Regions from separate parts of the Microbispora sp. H10949 genome, predicted to be linked through region 2. Evidence: predicted binding sites of a transcription regulator. Region 2 holds the regulator's gene; the other holds the start of a gene.
The links. The regulator LexA, encoded in region 2, represses DNA repair genes until DNA is damaged. The targets are predictions, from matches to a motif close to TCGAACANNTGTTCGA.
Positions count from the first base shown of each region.

Region 1: a site for LexA is predicted at 4,572-4,587, ahead of HHX40_RS01310 (SAV_6107 family HEPN domain-containing protein). Genes of this name have one in related genera too.

Region 1 covers NZ_JABBWZ010000001.1:292,520-299,703, reverse strand. Annotated here, with positions in the region: gene thiE (thiamine phosphate synthase) at 1-68, shown strand, start outside; gene HHX40_RS01335 (polyprenyl synthetase family protein) at 185-1,252, opposite strand; gene metF (methylenetetrahydrofolate reductase [NAD(P)H]) at 1,418-2,344, shown strand; gene HHX40_RS01325 (GNAT family N-acetyltransferase) at 2,361-2,933, opposite strand; gene HHX40_RS01320 (YbaK/EbsC family protein) at 2,976-3,452, opposite strand; gene HHX40_RS01315 (L,D-transpeptidase family protein) at 3,577-4,461, shown strand; gene HHX40_RS01310 (SAV_6107 family HEPN domain-containing protein) at 4,853-5,290, shown strand; gene HHX40_RS01305 (arginine deiminase) at 5,337-6,581, opposite strand; gene HHX40_RS01300 (transcriptional regulator) at 6,699-7,184, opposite strand, start outside.
Region 2 covers NZ_JABBWZ010000011.1:279,861-287,044, forward strand. Annotated here, with positions in the region: gene HHX40_RS27900 (vitamin B12-dependent ribonucleotide reductase) at 1-762, opposite strand, end outside; gene nrdR (transcriptional regulator NrdR) at 873-1,331, opposite strand; gene lexA (transcriptional repressor LexA) at 1,762-2,475, shown strand; gene HHX40_RS27915 (MalY/PatB family protein) at 2,574-3,671, shown strand; gene HHX40_RS37205 (cellulase family glycosylhydrolase) at 3,681-5,327, opposite strand; gene leuS (leucine--tRNA ligase) at 5,508-7,184, opposite strand, start outside.

The DNA of each region.
Region 1 (7,184 bases), on a different contig from region 2:
CCGAGGCAGAGGACCCCGGTGCCGCCGCCTCGGCTCTCAAGGCGCGCCTGTCGGCCGTCCCGCTGTGAGCCGGCCCGCCGCCTGAACGGCGACGCGGGCCGGGCCCGGAGGTCGCCGGGCCCCGGGCGCGCGGAATCGCCCGGCACGGCGACTCGGGTGCCGGCGATCCCGGGCAGGGGCGTCGTCAGGTGCGGCGGGAGGTGGCGGCGACGGCCAGGGCGGCCAGCGCGGCGCGGGCGTCCTCCTCGATCGGCGCCTGTTCGAGGGCGTGCAGCGCCTCGTCCAGATAACGCTTGATCATGTCTTCGCAGTCCGTCAGCGCGCCGGTCTCCTCGATCACCGTGCGCAGCCGCGCGACCCCGTCGGCGTCGAGCCCGGGGTCGCCCAGCAGGGTCCGTACGACATCCTGCTGGGCGGGGGTGGCCCCGGCGAGGGCCCGCGCGATGAGCACGGTCCGCTTGCCCTCGCGCAGGTCGTCCCCGGCGGGCTTGCCGGTCTCTGCCGGGTCGCCGAACACGCCGAGGATGTCGTCGCGGAGCTGGAAGGCGATGCCCACCCGCTGGCCGTACTGCACGCACAGGCGGTCGATCCAGGAGTGCCGGGCCTGGGCGGCGAGGACCAGCCCGAGCCGCAGCGGCTGCTCGACGGAATATTTACCGCTCTTGTAAAGGGCCACCCGCAGGGCGCTGTCGAAGGTGCTCTCGCCCTGCGCCTGCTCCAGCAGGTCGAGGTACTGCCCGCACATCAGCTCGGTGAGCATGTAGTCGTGCAGGGGCTGGGCGGCGGCCATCGCCCGGGGGTCCAGGCCGCTGCCGCGCCACATCTCGCCGGACCACACCAGCAGCAGGTTGCCCAGCAGCACGGCCGAGCCCTCGCCGAACTGCCGCGCCGACCCGTGCCAGCCCGCGTCCGCGTGCAGGCGTTCGAAGCGCCGGTGCGCCGAGGGCATGCCGCGGCGTACGTCGCTCGCGTCCATGACGTCGTCGTGGATCAGCGCGCTGGCCTGGAGCAGCTCCAGCGACGCGGCGGCGAAGTGCAGTCCCGGCTCGTCGCCGCCCCCGGCGGCGCGCCACCCCCAGTGGCAGAAGGCGGGACGCAGCCGCTTGCCACCGGCGAGGAAGTCCTCCGCGGCGGACAGCAGGACGGCCAGATGCGGGTCCTCGAAGTGTGGGCGCTGCCGGTCGAGGAACTCCCGGAGAACGCGGTCCACCTCCGTACGGATGTGGTCGAGCGAGGCGGCGGAAGTGGTCATGCTCAGAGAGTAACCGGGCCAGATCCCGACATCACAGCGCAGATCCCCTCTAAATTGGTCAGCTCGCGCTGTTAGGGCAAAACGTCCGGGTGACCACTACATGCGGCCGGTCCACATGGCAAGACCGCGAGGCCGGGGACCGGCCCGCGCTGTAATCTTTCCCGTATGGCTCTCGGTCTGCCCTCGCGGCTTCCCGATCGCGTCCCGACGGTCCGCGAACTGCTGGCCGCGGGCGAGCGCTCGTTCTCGTTCGAGTTCTTCCCGCCGAAGACCGACGAGGGGGAGCGCCAGCTGTGGCGCGCGATCCGCGAACTGGAGGCGCTGCGGCCGACGTTCGTCTCCGTCACCTACGGCGCCGGCGGCTCGACCCGCGACCGCACCGTGGACATCGTCGAGCGGCTGGCCCACGAGACGACGCTCACGCCCGTCGCCCACTTCACCGCCGTCGACCACTCGATCCGTGAGCTGCGCCACCTCGTCGGCCGGTTCGCCGACGCCGGGGTGCGCAACATCCTCGCCGTACGCGGCGACCCGCGCGGCGGCGACCCGATGGACGAATGGGTCAGGCACCCCGAGGGCGTCCTGTACGCCGAGGACCTGGTGCGGCTGATCCGCCAGGCGGGCGACTTCTGCGTGGGCGTGGCGGCCTTCCCGTACAAGCACCCGAGGTCGGCCACGGTCGAGTCGGACACGAGATACTTCGTGCAGAAGTGCCGGGCCGGCGCCGACTACGCGATCACCCAGATGTTCTTCCGCGCGGAGGACTACCTGCGGCTGCGCGACCGCGTGGCGGCCCAGGGGTGCGACACGCCGATCATCCCGGGCGTCATGCCCGTGACGCAGATGAGCACGATCGCCCGGTCCGAGCAGCTGTCCGGCGCGCCGTTCCCGCCGGAGGTGGCCGAGCGGTTCGCGGCCGTCGCCGACGATCCGGTGGCGGTCCGCCGCCTGGGCATCGAGCACGCCGCCGAGATGTGCCGGACGCTCCTCGACGAGGGCGCCCCCGGCATCCACTTCATCACCTTCAACCGGTCGAGCGCGACCCGCGAGGTGTTCCAGGCGCTGCACGGCGTGCCCGCCGTCGCCGGCTGACCCGCCTGCCCGCGTATCAGTCCTTCGCGAGCGGCGCGGGGCCGGGCAACGGCAGCCGCACCCCCGCGATGACGTACTCCTCGTAGCCGCCCGGGAAGACGAACCGGGTCATCAGGTCGGCGAAGCCCACGTCGCGGTAGAGATGGCGGGCCACCGTGGGGGCGTCGTGCGTGGACAGCACGGCGGTTCGCTCCGGGCGGCCCTCGCACAGCGCGTGGATCATGCGCCGCCCGACGCCTTTGCCCTGGTACCCGGGGCGTACGTGGATCTCGGCGATCTCCAGGGCGTCGCCGAACCACTCGTCGGCCACCACCGGCCCCGCCCGGTCCTGCAGGCCGCCGCGGACGACGTCGTGCCACCACTGGCCGGGGCCGCCGTGGAAGCCGTACGCGAAGCCGGCGATGCCGGGGCCCTGCGGGTCCTCGGCGAGGACGCAGGCGAAGTCGGGATAACCGGCGTGGTTGCGCATGATCGCCATGCGGCCCGCGAGCTGGTCCGACGGCGGCCGCATGGCGTCCGTGTAGATCTCCAGCACGGTGTCCAGCACCGCCCTGAACGTGTCGGGCCCCACCCGGCGCAGTCGGATCACGCGTCGCACACTAGCAAAGCGCCGCCAGGCCGGTCGCGGACGTCATTCGACCTCGGCGGGGGTGCCCCCGGTGATCCGTACGAGCTCGTCGAAGGAGGTCGGGAAGACCGAGTGCGGATGCCCGGCGGCGGCCCACACGACCTCGTGCTTGCCCAGCCAGGTGTCCACGAGCGTCCGCACGGGCGCCGGATGCCCGACCGGGGCCACGCCGCCGATGGGCTGCCCGGTGTGCTCCCGGACGAACTCCGGCGTCGCCCTGCGCACCTTGGCCGCTCCGACGAGCCGTGCGATCAGGTCGGTGTTCACGCGATGGGCGCCGCTGGTCAGCACCAGCAGCGGCGCGCCGTCCGCGTCGAAGATCAGGCTGTTGGCGATCGCGCCGATCTCGCAGCCGAGCTGGGCCGCCGCCGTGGCGGCCGTCGGCGCGGCGTCGTCCAGCACGACGACCTCACCGGTCACCTGCCGCTCCCGCAGGGCCTGCTCGACTCGGGCGACGTTCGGATGCAACTTTTCCGGCACCCGGCCACTCTAAACGGATTGCCAGGACAGACGCGGCCGATTATCGCCACTTGTGATCACACGGCTCGCAATCGGACCGTAAGGTGAGTCCTTTGTTAGGAATCAGGCTTATGAGGGGTTGGTCATGATGAGAGGTCGACGGCGACCGGCCGCGGCCATGCTCGTCGCGATGGGGGCCGTGGCGTTCGCGACGGCCGGGGTCGCCGGCCCGGCGCGGGCCGGCGCAGCCGTTCCGGCGGGAGCCGTGACGTACGCGACGGCCGGCCTCGCCGGCGCGGCGCCGGTGTCCGGCGCGCGGACGGTCGCGACGCGGGTGGCCGGAGCGCGGGGAGCCCTGCCGGGACGGGCCGGATACCCGCCGTTCGAGGCGCCGGGCAAGACGCTCAGGCTCGGGGCGAAGGGCGCCGCCGTGAAGGCGCTGCAGGCCCGCCTCAAGGAGCTCGGCTACGTGCCCGGCAGCGCCGACGGCCGGTACGGCGGGGCCACGCTGACGGCGGTCTGGGCGTTCCAGAAGGTGCAGGGGATCAAGCCGACCAGCACGGTCGCCGCCCGCACCTGGAGGGCGCTGGAGAACCCCCGCGCGCCCCGGGTCCTCGTGCCCCGCGGCAAGGCCACCCGGGTCGAGGTGGACCTGACCAAACAGGTGATGGTTCTGTATCGTTCCGGCGTCCCGGTGCTGATCAGTCACATCTCCAGCGGCAGCGGTATTCCCTACACCGAGTACGCCGTGTGGAACGGCAAGAGGCAGGTCTTCTCCGGCAGTGCCCGCACGCCGACCGGCGACTACAAGACCACGTGGCGGGCCAGGGGCTGGCACCGGTCCTACCTGGGGCAGCTCTACAACCCGATCTTCTTCAACGGCGGGATCGCCCTCCACGGCGCGCTGTCGGTGCCGCTCTATCCGGCGTCGCACGGCTGTGTACGGCTGCCGATGAACGTCGCCGGGATCCTTCCTGGCATGCTCGGCAAGGGAGTTCCCGTGCACGTCAGAGGTGCTTTCCGGCGGTAGCCAGCGGATCGGAGGGCCCCGCGCGAGGTGTTCGCGCGGGGCCCTTCGTCGTACGGGCCCCCGCCAGTCCTCGAACCCTTGTTCGTTGACATCCTTGACAGCGGGCATGGTCGAATCTATGTTCGATGGAGTGGGCGCAGGACTCGCGGCCTGCGCCCACACCGTCGGATCCGTGCCTACGTCGTCGGCGGAGACGGATGCGGCACGGCCCGCGGCGTGGGCCGGACGGGGAGAGGGGAAGCTCCTCGTCCGGCCGCCCACGGGAGCGTGAGAAAGCCGCGTGATCCCGGTGGTGCCCGGGATTACGCGGCAGATCGAAATTGTCGGTGCTGTCTGCGACTGTGAAGTCACCGGCGGCCTTCGCCGGATGCCACGACTCAAGGAGGCGGGCATGACTGAAGAGAACGGCGATCAGCGGACCGGGCCCCGGCTTCCGCAGGCGGTCCTGGCGCGTCTCGCGGACGCCAGGGCATGCCTCGCCGACGCGACCGTCGGGCCCACGCCCGCGGACCGCTACGTGTCGGCCCATCTCGCGGCGCTGCGCGCGGCCGCCGGGATCCTCGCCGCGCGTCCCCGTCCGATGGACGGACGCAGGCGGCGGCTGCGCAGCGCCTGGGAACTGCTTCCCGAGGTCGAGCCGAAGCTCGCGGACTGGGCGGCCTACTTCGCGATGAGCGCGACCAAGCGAGCGGCGGTCGAGGCCGGAATGGTCCGGGCCGTCACTCAGAACGACGCAGACGAGATCATAGCGGAAGCGGACCGGTTCGTCGGCGAGGTCGAGTCGATCCTCGGCCTGCCCGGCCGCCCCACCCTCCCCATGGCAGGCTGACGGCGCTGCAAGGGCGCCCACGGCCCGCCGGCGGCCGGGTGCGGCCTCAGACGGGATCGCGCTCCAGAGGGCAGCTCATGCAGCGGGGCCCGCCGCGTCCGCGGCCGAGCTCGCTGCCCCGGATCGGGATGACCTCGATGCCGTGTCTGCGCAGGTAGTTGTTGGTCGTGGTGTTGCGCTCGTAGGCGACGACCACTCCCGGCTCCAGGGCCAGCACGTTGCAGCCGTCGTCCCACTGCTCGCGCTCGGCCGCGTGCACATCCTGCGTCGGCGTGAGGACCTTGATGTCGTCCAGGCCGAGGGCCTGCGCGATGGCCCGGTGCATGTCCTCGGGCGGATGGTCGGTGACCTTCAGCTCCTTGTCGGTGTCGCCCGGCTCCACCGTGTACGACGGCAGCATGCCAAGCCCGGCGTACTTGGTGAACACCCCCACGTCGACGTTGGTCATCACGGTGTCGAGGTGCATGAACGCGCGGGTCTTGGGGAGGTCGAGCGCCACGATGCGGGTCGCCGCGCCCGCCCGGAAGAGCTTCGTCGCCAGCATCTCGACCGCCTGCGGCTGGGTGCGCTCGCTCATCCCGACGAGCACGACGCCGTCGCCGAGCACCAGCACGTCACCGCCCTCGATGGTGGCGGGGGCCATGCGGGTGCCGTCGTACCAGACGTCGAACCCCCCGCCGGACGGGTCGCCGTAGCCCGCGGCGAACATCGGGTGCCACCGGTAGACCGCCTCGAAATTGAGGGTCTCGCGCCTGCGCGCCTTCTTGCGCATCGCGTTGATGGACACCCCGCCGTACACCCAGCAGGAGGTGTCGCGGGCGAACAGGTGGTTGGGCAGCGGCGGGAGGACGAAGTCGTCCATGCCGAACGCGTGGAAGACGACGGACCCCGGGTCGCAGCCCAGTTCCATGATCTCGCGCTTGGTGATCCCGCCGGTCAGGTACGGCGCGAGCGCGGCTCCGTCGAGGGCGTCCAGCGTGTTGCGGATCGCGTCGGCGGCCAGCGGGCCGAACCAGTGCTCGTCGACGCTGCCGTCGAGGATGTGCTTGCGCGCGTCGGGCACCTCGATCGCCTCCCGTAGGAGGTCGCCGAGGTGGTGCACCGTGACGCCGCGCGCCGTGAGCACCTCGCACCACTCCCGGTGCTCCTCCAGCGCGCGGTGCACCCAGAGCACGTCGTCGAAGAGCAGGCCGTCCTTGTTGCCGGGGGTGAGCCGCTTGAGCGCCAGTTCGGGGATGTCGACCAGGACCTGGCGGAGCCTGCCCACCTCCGAGCCCACGAAAAAAGTCATGTCCTGCCTATCCCCCTATGACAGGAATCACTCGTGACGCGGCTCCCCGGCGTGCGGAGGCCGATGGGGGGCCGCCGCGGCGGCCCGGTGGTCGGGGGGAACGGCCGGGAGGAGTGGTCAGAAGGACTCGACGGCGCGGCGGGCCTCGGCGTCGAGCACGCCCCAGTTGATGAACTCCTCGGTCAGCTCGACGGGTGACTTGTCGTAGATGACCGCCAGCGAGCGCAGGTCCTCCTGCCGGATGGACAGCACCTTGCCGTTGTAGTCACCACGCTGGCTCTGGATCGTGGCCGCGTAGCGGGCCAGCGGACCGGCCTTGTCCTTCGGCAGCTGCGACAGCCGCTCCAGGTCGATGACCAGCTTGGGAGCCGGGGCGAGCGGGCTGGGAGCGGCCCCGCCCGGCAGCAACTCGGAGACCGGCACCCCGTAGAAGTCCGCGAGTTCGGCGAGCTTCTGCACGGTCACCGCGCGGTCGCCCCGCTCATAGGAGCCCACGACGACGGCCTTCCACCGGCCACGGGACTTCTCCTCGACACCGTGCAGGGACAGCCCCTGCTGGGTCCGGATGGCGCGCAGGCGCGCGCCCAGCGACTTGGCGTAGTC
Region 2 (7,184 bases):
CTCGATGAACTCCTCGATGTCGGGGTGGTCCACGTCGAGGACGACCATCTTCGCCGCCCTGCGGGTGGCGCCGCCCGACTTGATGGTCCCGGCGGACGCGTCGGCGCCGCGCATGAAGGACACCGGGCCGCTGGCCGTGCCGCCGCTGGACAGCAGCTCCTTGGACGAGCGGATCCGGGAGAGGTTGACCCCCGAGCCCGAGCCGCCCTTGAAGATCACGCCCTCTTCCTTGTACCAGTCGAGGATCGACTCCATCGTGTCGTCCACGGCGAGGATGAAACACGCGCTCACCTGCTGGGGGGAGCGGGTGCCGACGTTGAACCAGACCGGGGAGTTGAAGCTGAAGACCTGGTGGATCAGGGCGTGCTTGAGCTCGTGGTCGAAGATCTCCGCGTCCTCGTCGGAGGCGAAGTAGCCGTTCTCGACGCCGGTCCTGGTGTAGACGCCCACCACCCGGTCGACGAGCTGCCGCAGGCTCGACTCGCGCTGCGGGGTGCCCACCGCGCCCCGGAAGTACTTGGTGGTCACGATGTTGGCCGCGTTGACCGACCAGGAGGCGGGGAACTCCACGCCGTGCTGCTCGAAGTTGACCGAGCCGTCGCGCCAGTTGGTCATCACGACGTCGCGCCGCTCCCAGCGGACCTCGTCGTACGGGTGGACGCCCGGCGTGGTGAAGATGCGCTTCATCTTCAGGCCCTTGCGCGGACGCTTCGCTCCCCGGCCTCCCGCACCCGCCGCTGTGCCGCTCACGGTCTCCGTCATGACTTCCCCCTCCCGGGGCCCGATGGAGCCCCTCTTTCCGACCACGCTCGTTACACCCTCATCGTCGCGCCGCACGGCTCGCTCCTCGCCCCGCCCGCCGGCGCCGGCGGCTACTCCCCGCCGCCGTGGGCCGCCCTGAGCCGCTCGATCTCCGCTTCGAAGTCCGCCAGCGTCTCGAAGCTCCGGTAGACCGACGCGAACCGCAGGTACGCCACCTCGTCCAGGTCGCGGAGCGGGCCCAGGATGGCCAGCCCCACCTCGTGCGAGGCGATCTCCGCGGCGCCGGTGGCCCGGATGGTCTCCTCCACGCGCTGCCCGAGCTGGGCGAGGGAGTCCTCGCCGACCGGGCGTCCCTGACAGGCGCGCCGTACGCCCGCGACGACCTTCTCCCGGGAGAACGGCTCGGTGACGCCGCTGCGTTTGCTCACCATCAGCAGGACGGTCTCCTGCGTGGTGAACCTGCGCCCGCATTCGGGGCAGGTGCGGCGGCGGCGGATGGCCGCGCCGTCCTCGGCTGCGCGGCTGTCCACGACCCGTGTGTCCGGGTGGCGACAGAACGGACAGTGCACTTCATCGCCTCCCTGAACGCCCATCCCGAACACAAGGTGTAGTGAACTTACACCGCTGTGACTACTAGATGTTGGGGTCCAACGGTAGAAGTGCCCGTCCTTGAACGCAAGTCGAACCGGGCGTGGCGGGGGAAGTTCCTGCTCGGCGGGCGTGTCGCCCCATCAGCCCCACCCGCCTCCCCTGCCCCGGGCATGAAGGAATAGGCCGTGCGGCTTTTTCGGGTCCCGATTTCCCCATTCCTTCTGAGCTGGGCGTACGACCCGCCGAGAAGATCGGGTAAATCGAACACGGGATCGATCGAACTCCCGTACGATGAGGAGAACGGCGAGATCGGCGATTTCGCTGGATATCGAACAATTGTTTGACGCTGATCTTGAATCGCGGTACGGTCGCTCTGTGCGACATGAGGAACACGGATTGAGAGGTGGCATCGTGAGTGACCGAAGTGAGCAGGCGAATGGCGTCGGCGACCTCGCGGTTCGTCGGCGTGACTCGCTTGGCCTCACCCCCAGGCAGCGGAAGATCCTCGAGGTGATCCGCGACTCGGTCCAGCAGCGCGGCTATCCGCCGTCCATGCGGGAGATCGGGGAGGCTGTCCAGCTGACCAGCACCTCCAGCGTGTCGCACCAGCTCACGGCGCTCCAGCGTAAGGGCTACCTCCGCCGGGACCCGCACCGCCCCCGGGCGCTGGAGGTCAGGCTCCCCGGTGAGCCGGTCCTGTGGGTGGACCCGGACGCCGCCGAGGAGGAGAGCGGCTTCAACCGGCCCACCGCGGCGTACGTTCCGCTGGTCGGCCGCATCGCCGCCGGTGGCCCCATCCTCGCCGAGCAGAGCATCGAGGACGTGTTCGCGCTCCCCAAGCAGCTTGTCGGCGAGGGCACGCTGTTCCTGCTCCAGGTCTCCGGCGACTCGATGATCGAGGCCGCCATCGCGGACGGCGACTGGGTCGTGGTGCGGCAGCAGCCGGTGGCCGACAACGGTGACATCGTCGCGGCGATGATCGACGGCGAGGCCACCGTGAAGACGTTCAAGCGCAAGGACGGGCACGTGTGGCTGGTGCCGCACAACCCGAACTACGAGCCGATCCCCGGTGACGAGGCCACCGTGCTCGGCAAGGTCACGGCCGTCCTGCGCAAGCTGTAGTCGCGCGGCTGTAGTCACGCCCGTGCCGGCGTCCCGCCGCGGGACGCCGGTATGGCTGCTTCCCGGATGACCGATATCTGGCGATTAGGGTGAGTCCCGTGGAACTCGACTCGCTCTCCCTGGAGGCCGCCCGCGCCCGTGACGGGATCAAGTGGGCCCTGGCCGCGCCCGATGTCATCCCCGCCTGGGTCGCCGACATGGACTTCCCGGTGCCCGACGCGGTCCGGGAGGCCGTCGCGCGACGCGCGGCCACGGATCTCGGCTATCCCGAGTGGCTGGACCAGCCGGCCGCCGGGCCGCTGGCGGAGGCGTTCGCCGAGCGGATGGAGGCGAGGTACGGCTGGCGCGCCGATCCCGGGCATGTGCGGTCCTACACCGACCTCAACCAGGCCCTCCAGGTGCTGCTGCACCTCATGACCGAGCCCGGCGACGCGGTGGCGCTGCACGTCCCGGCCTACGACCCCTTCCTCGTCACCATCACGGGGATGGGCCGCCGCCTGGTGCCGATGCCGCTGACGGCCGAGGGCCGGTTCGAGGTCCCCGATGAGCCCGTACGGGTGCTCCTGCTGGTGAACCCGCAGAACCCGTCGGGCCGGTCGTTCACCCGGGAGGAGCTGGAGGCGGTCGCCGCGTACGCCGACCGGCACGGCACGCTGGTGATCGCCGACGAGATCCACGCCGACCTGACGTACGCCCCGGCCCGGCACATCCCGTTCGCCACGATCCTCCCGGAGCGCACGGTCACGCTGACCTCCGCCAGCAAGGCGTTCAACATGGGCGGGCTGCACTGCTCGGTGGCCCATCTGGGCGCCAGGGACGTCAGGGACGCGATCGGCCGCCAGCCCGCCCACATCTACGGCGCGCCGAGCGTCCTCGGCGTGGAGGCCACGGTGGCCGCGTGGCGGCACGGCCACGCGTGGCTGGAGGAGGTGCTGGCGATCCTGGACCGCAACCGCCGGCTCGTCGCCGAGCGGCTCCCGTCCGGGGTGGGGTACCGCATGCCCGAGGCCACCTATCTCGCGTGGCTCGACTTCGGCATCCCCGACGCCGCCTCCTTCGTCGAGCGGGAGGCCCGGGTCAAGCTCAACCCGGGCCCCAACTACGGAGGCGGGGACACGTTCGCCCGCCTCAACTTCGCGACGTCGGCGCCGATCCTGGAGGAGATCCTGGCCAGGATCGCCGCCGCGCTGAAGTGATCCGCCCGCTCAGCTCGCCGCGCAGGTGACCTGCGACGGCACGCCGTTGGTGCCGGACCAGCTCGCGTTGAACCCGAACGCCGTGGACGCCCCGGCGCCGAGCGCGCCGTTGTAGGACATGTTCGTCACCGTGACATTGGACCCGCTGGCGCTGAGCGAGCCGTTCCAGAGCTGGCTGATGGTCTGCCCGTTCGGGAAGGCCCACTTCACGGTCCAGCCGGAGATGGCGGAGCTGCCCGCCTTCACCGTGACCTCACCCTGGAAGCCGCCGCTGTACTGGTTGACGACCTTGTAGGTGGCGGTGCAGGACTTGCCCCCGTTCCCGCTGGGGGACGCGGACGGCGAGGCCGACGGGGACACCGACGGTGACGCCGAGGGAGAGGATGAGGGAGAGGTCGAGGGCGAGGAGGACGGGGACGCCGAAGGCGACTGCGGCCTGCCGCCCACCGGCGGGATCAGGTACGGCGAGATGATGCTCTGCTTGGCCTGGTCGACCGTCGCCCAGTCGTCCTTCAAAATGCCGCCCGTGTCACCCGAGTTGGGGTTCCACGACCAGTAGGTGAACGACATGCCGTTCACCCCGGTGCCCAGGTACTTCATGAGCTCCTGGAGCCAGATCTTGTCGGTGTTGCTGGCCAGCGTGGTGCCGAACTCGCCCACCATGATCGGCGCGATGTTCTGCTTGTACAGGTAGCCGAAGTACTTGTCCCAGATGGCCGGCATGTTCGCCGGGTACGTCGGGTCGTCGAACCACGGCTGGTGGTAGACCGACGTGGCGTACTCGTGCGGCGAGTAGACGAGCCGGTTCGCCACGTTCAGCCGGACGGGGAACTGCCCGGCCTTGGTGAGGTTGCCGCCCCACCAGCCGCAGTCCTCGTCGTTGCTGGTGTCGTTGTCCCAGATGTTGGACAGGCCGCCGCTCGGGCAGCTCACGCCCTCGACGAAGATCAGCCAGTTGGGCTGCACGGACAGGATCGCGTTGCCCGCCCGCTCGGCCGCCAGGCGCCAGTCGCGGGACTCGACGCCGCAGCCCCAGCAGGAGCCGGTCGCGTTCGGGTTGGTGCCGTCGGCGTGCGGCTCGTTGTGCAGGTCGGCCCCGATTACCGTGGTGTTGCCCGCGTAGTGCTGGGCCAGCGACTTCCAGTCGGCGATCCAGGTGGACTCCGGCACGGTCGAGGTGTACCACAGCGCCGTCTGACCCGCGCTGGTCGGCCGGTGCCGGTCGAGGATGATCCGCATGCCCTTCTGGCCCGCGTAGTCCACGACCTTGTCGAGGATCTGCAGCGGCGACAGGCCGATGAGATCGGGGTTGGATGCGGTGTTGACGCTCGTCGCCTGCGCGCCCGGCTTCAGCGCGTCGTCGGAGAACGGCACCCGGATCGTGTTGTAGCCCAGGTTCGCCATGAGGTCGAGCTGGCTCCTCCACGGGTTGCTGGCCCACAGCCCGTGGAAGGTCTTGTTGTCGGTCTCCATGCCGAACCAGTTGATGCCGGTCAGCCGGACGGTGGCGCCGGTGCTGTCGACGATCTTGTTCCCGCTGGTGTGCAGGTAGCCGGTGCCCGTGCCGGCCGCGTTCGCCGGTGAACCGGTGGCGACGAGCACGGTCGCCGCCATCGCGACGGCGGTCGCCAGCCCGCCGAGAATGCGTCTGTACAAGACGTGCCTCCCACGAGGGGCGCACGCCACCGGTGAGCCGTACGGTCAGGCGCGCACCCCAGACCACCGCCGGAGCGGTGGTGGTCGCGGCATGCCCTGACCGCACGCCTCATCTATATGACTGGTTTTGTGGCTCGGGCGTAATTTTGTCCGGACAGCTGCCCGATCGTCAACGCCCGATCACGGGACGATGTTGACGAGCTTCGGCGCCCGTACGATGACCTTGCGCGGCGTGCCGTCCAGGTACGGCCTGACCTTTTCCGACGCCAGGGCCAGCGCCTCCAGGTCGGCCTCGGAGATGTCCGGGGACACCTCCAGCCGGTCGCGGACCTTGCCCGCCACCTGGACCACGGCCGTGACCGACTCCTGCACCAGCAGCGCCGGGTCGGCCTGCGGCCAGCCCGCCTTCGCGACCGACGGCGCGTGACCGAGCCGCTCCCAGCCCTCCTCCGCGACGTACGGCGCGACCAGCGACAGCATGACCGCCAGGGTCTCGGCGGCCTCGCGGACGGCGGGGTCGGCGGCGCCGGGACCGGCGTCGATCGCCTTGCGCGCGGCGGAGGTCAGCTCCATCATGCGGGCCACCGCGACGTTGAACCGGTAGCCCTCGACGAGCTTGGTCACCTCGTCGATGGTCCGGTGGGTCACCTTGCGCAGCTCGACGTCGCCGCCGGAGACGTCGGCCCCCGGGGCGGACGCCGCTCCAGCCTCGGCCATCACGCGGAACGCGCGGGCCAGGAACTTCTGCGACGCGGCCGGCGAGACGTCGGCCCAGTCGATGTCTTCCTCCGGAGGCCCGGCGAAGATCATTGTCAGCCGGACGGCGTCCACGCCGAAGTTGTCGATCTGCTCGCCCAGGTCCACGCCGTTGCCCAGCGACTTCGACATGGCCTTGCCCTGGTTGATGACCTGGCCCTGGTTGATGAGCCGAACGAAGGGCTCGGTGAAGTCGACCAGGCCCATGTCGTGCAGGACCTTGGTGAAGAACCGCGTGTAGAGCAGGTGGAGCACCGCGTGCTCCTGGCCGCCGACGTACTGGTCGATCGGGCCCCACTTGCGGACCTTCTCCACGTCGAACGGGCCGTCGGTGTAGTGCGGGTCGCAGTACCGCAGGAAGTACCACGACGAGTCGACGAAGGTGTCCATCGTGTCGGTGTCCCGCTGGGCGGGCCCGCCGCACTTGGGGCAGGAGACGTTGACCCAGTCCGTGGCACCCGCCAGCGGCGAGACGCCCTTCGGCTGCAGGGCCGCGCCACGCAGGTCGGGCAGCGTGACCGGCAGCTGGTCGTCCGGCACCGGGACCTCGCCGCAGTCCACGCAGTGGATGATCGGGATCGGCGTGCCCCAGAACCGCTGCCGCGACAGCAGCCAGTCGCGCAGGCGGTAGTTCACCGCGGCGCTGCCGGTGCCGCGCTCCTCCAGGACCTCGATGATCTTCTGGATCGCCTCGGCCTTCGTCAGCCCGTCCAGCGGGCCGGAGTTGACCAGCGTGCCCTCGCCGGGAGTGGCGACGCCGGTCTCGCCCGGGTCGGCCAGGCCGGTGTGCACGACGACCTTGACCGGCAGGCCGAACTTCCGCGCGAAGTCGAGGTCGCGCTGGTCGTGCGCGGGGACCGCCATGATCGCGCCGTGGCCGTAGTCGGACAGCACGTAGTCGGCGGCCCACACCGGGATGCGCTCCCCGTTGACCGGATTGATCGCGTACGTGCCCAGGAAGACGCCGGTCTTCTCCTTCTCGGTGGACAGCCGCTCGATGTCGGAGAGCTTGGCGACCTCGGCGCGGTAGGCGGCCAGTGCCTCGGCCTGCTCGGGGGCGACGATCTCCTCGGCCAGCGGGGCGTCCGCGGCGACGACGAA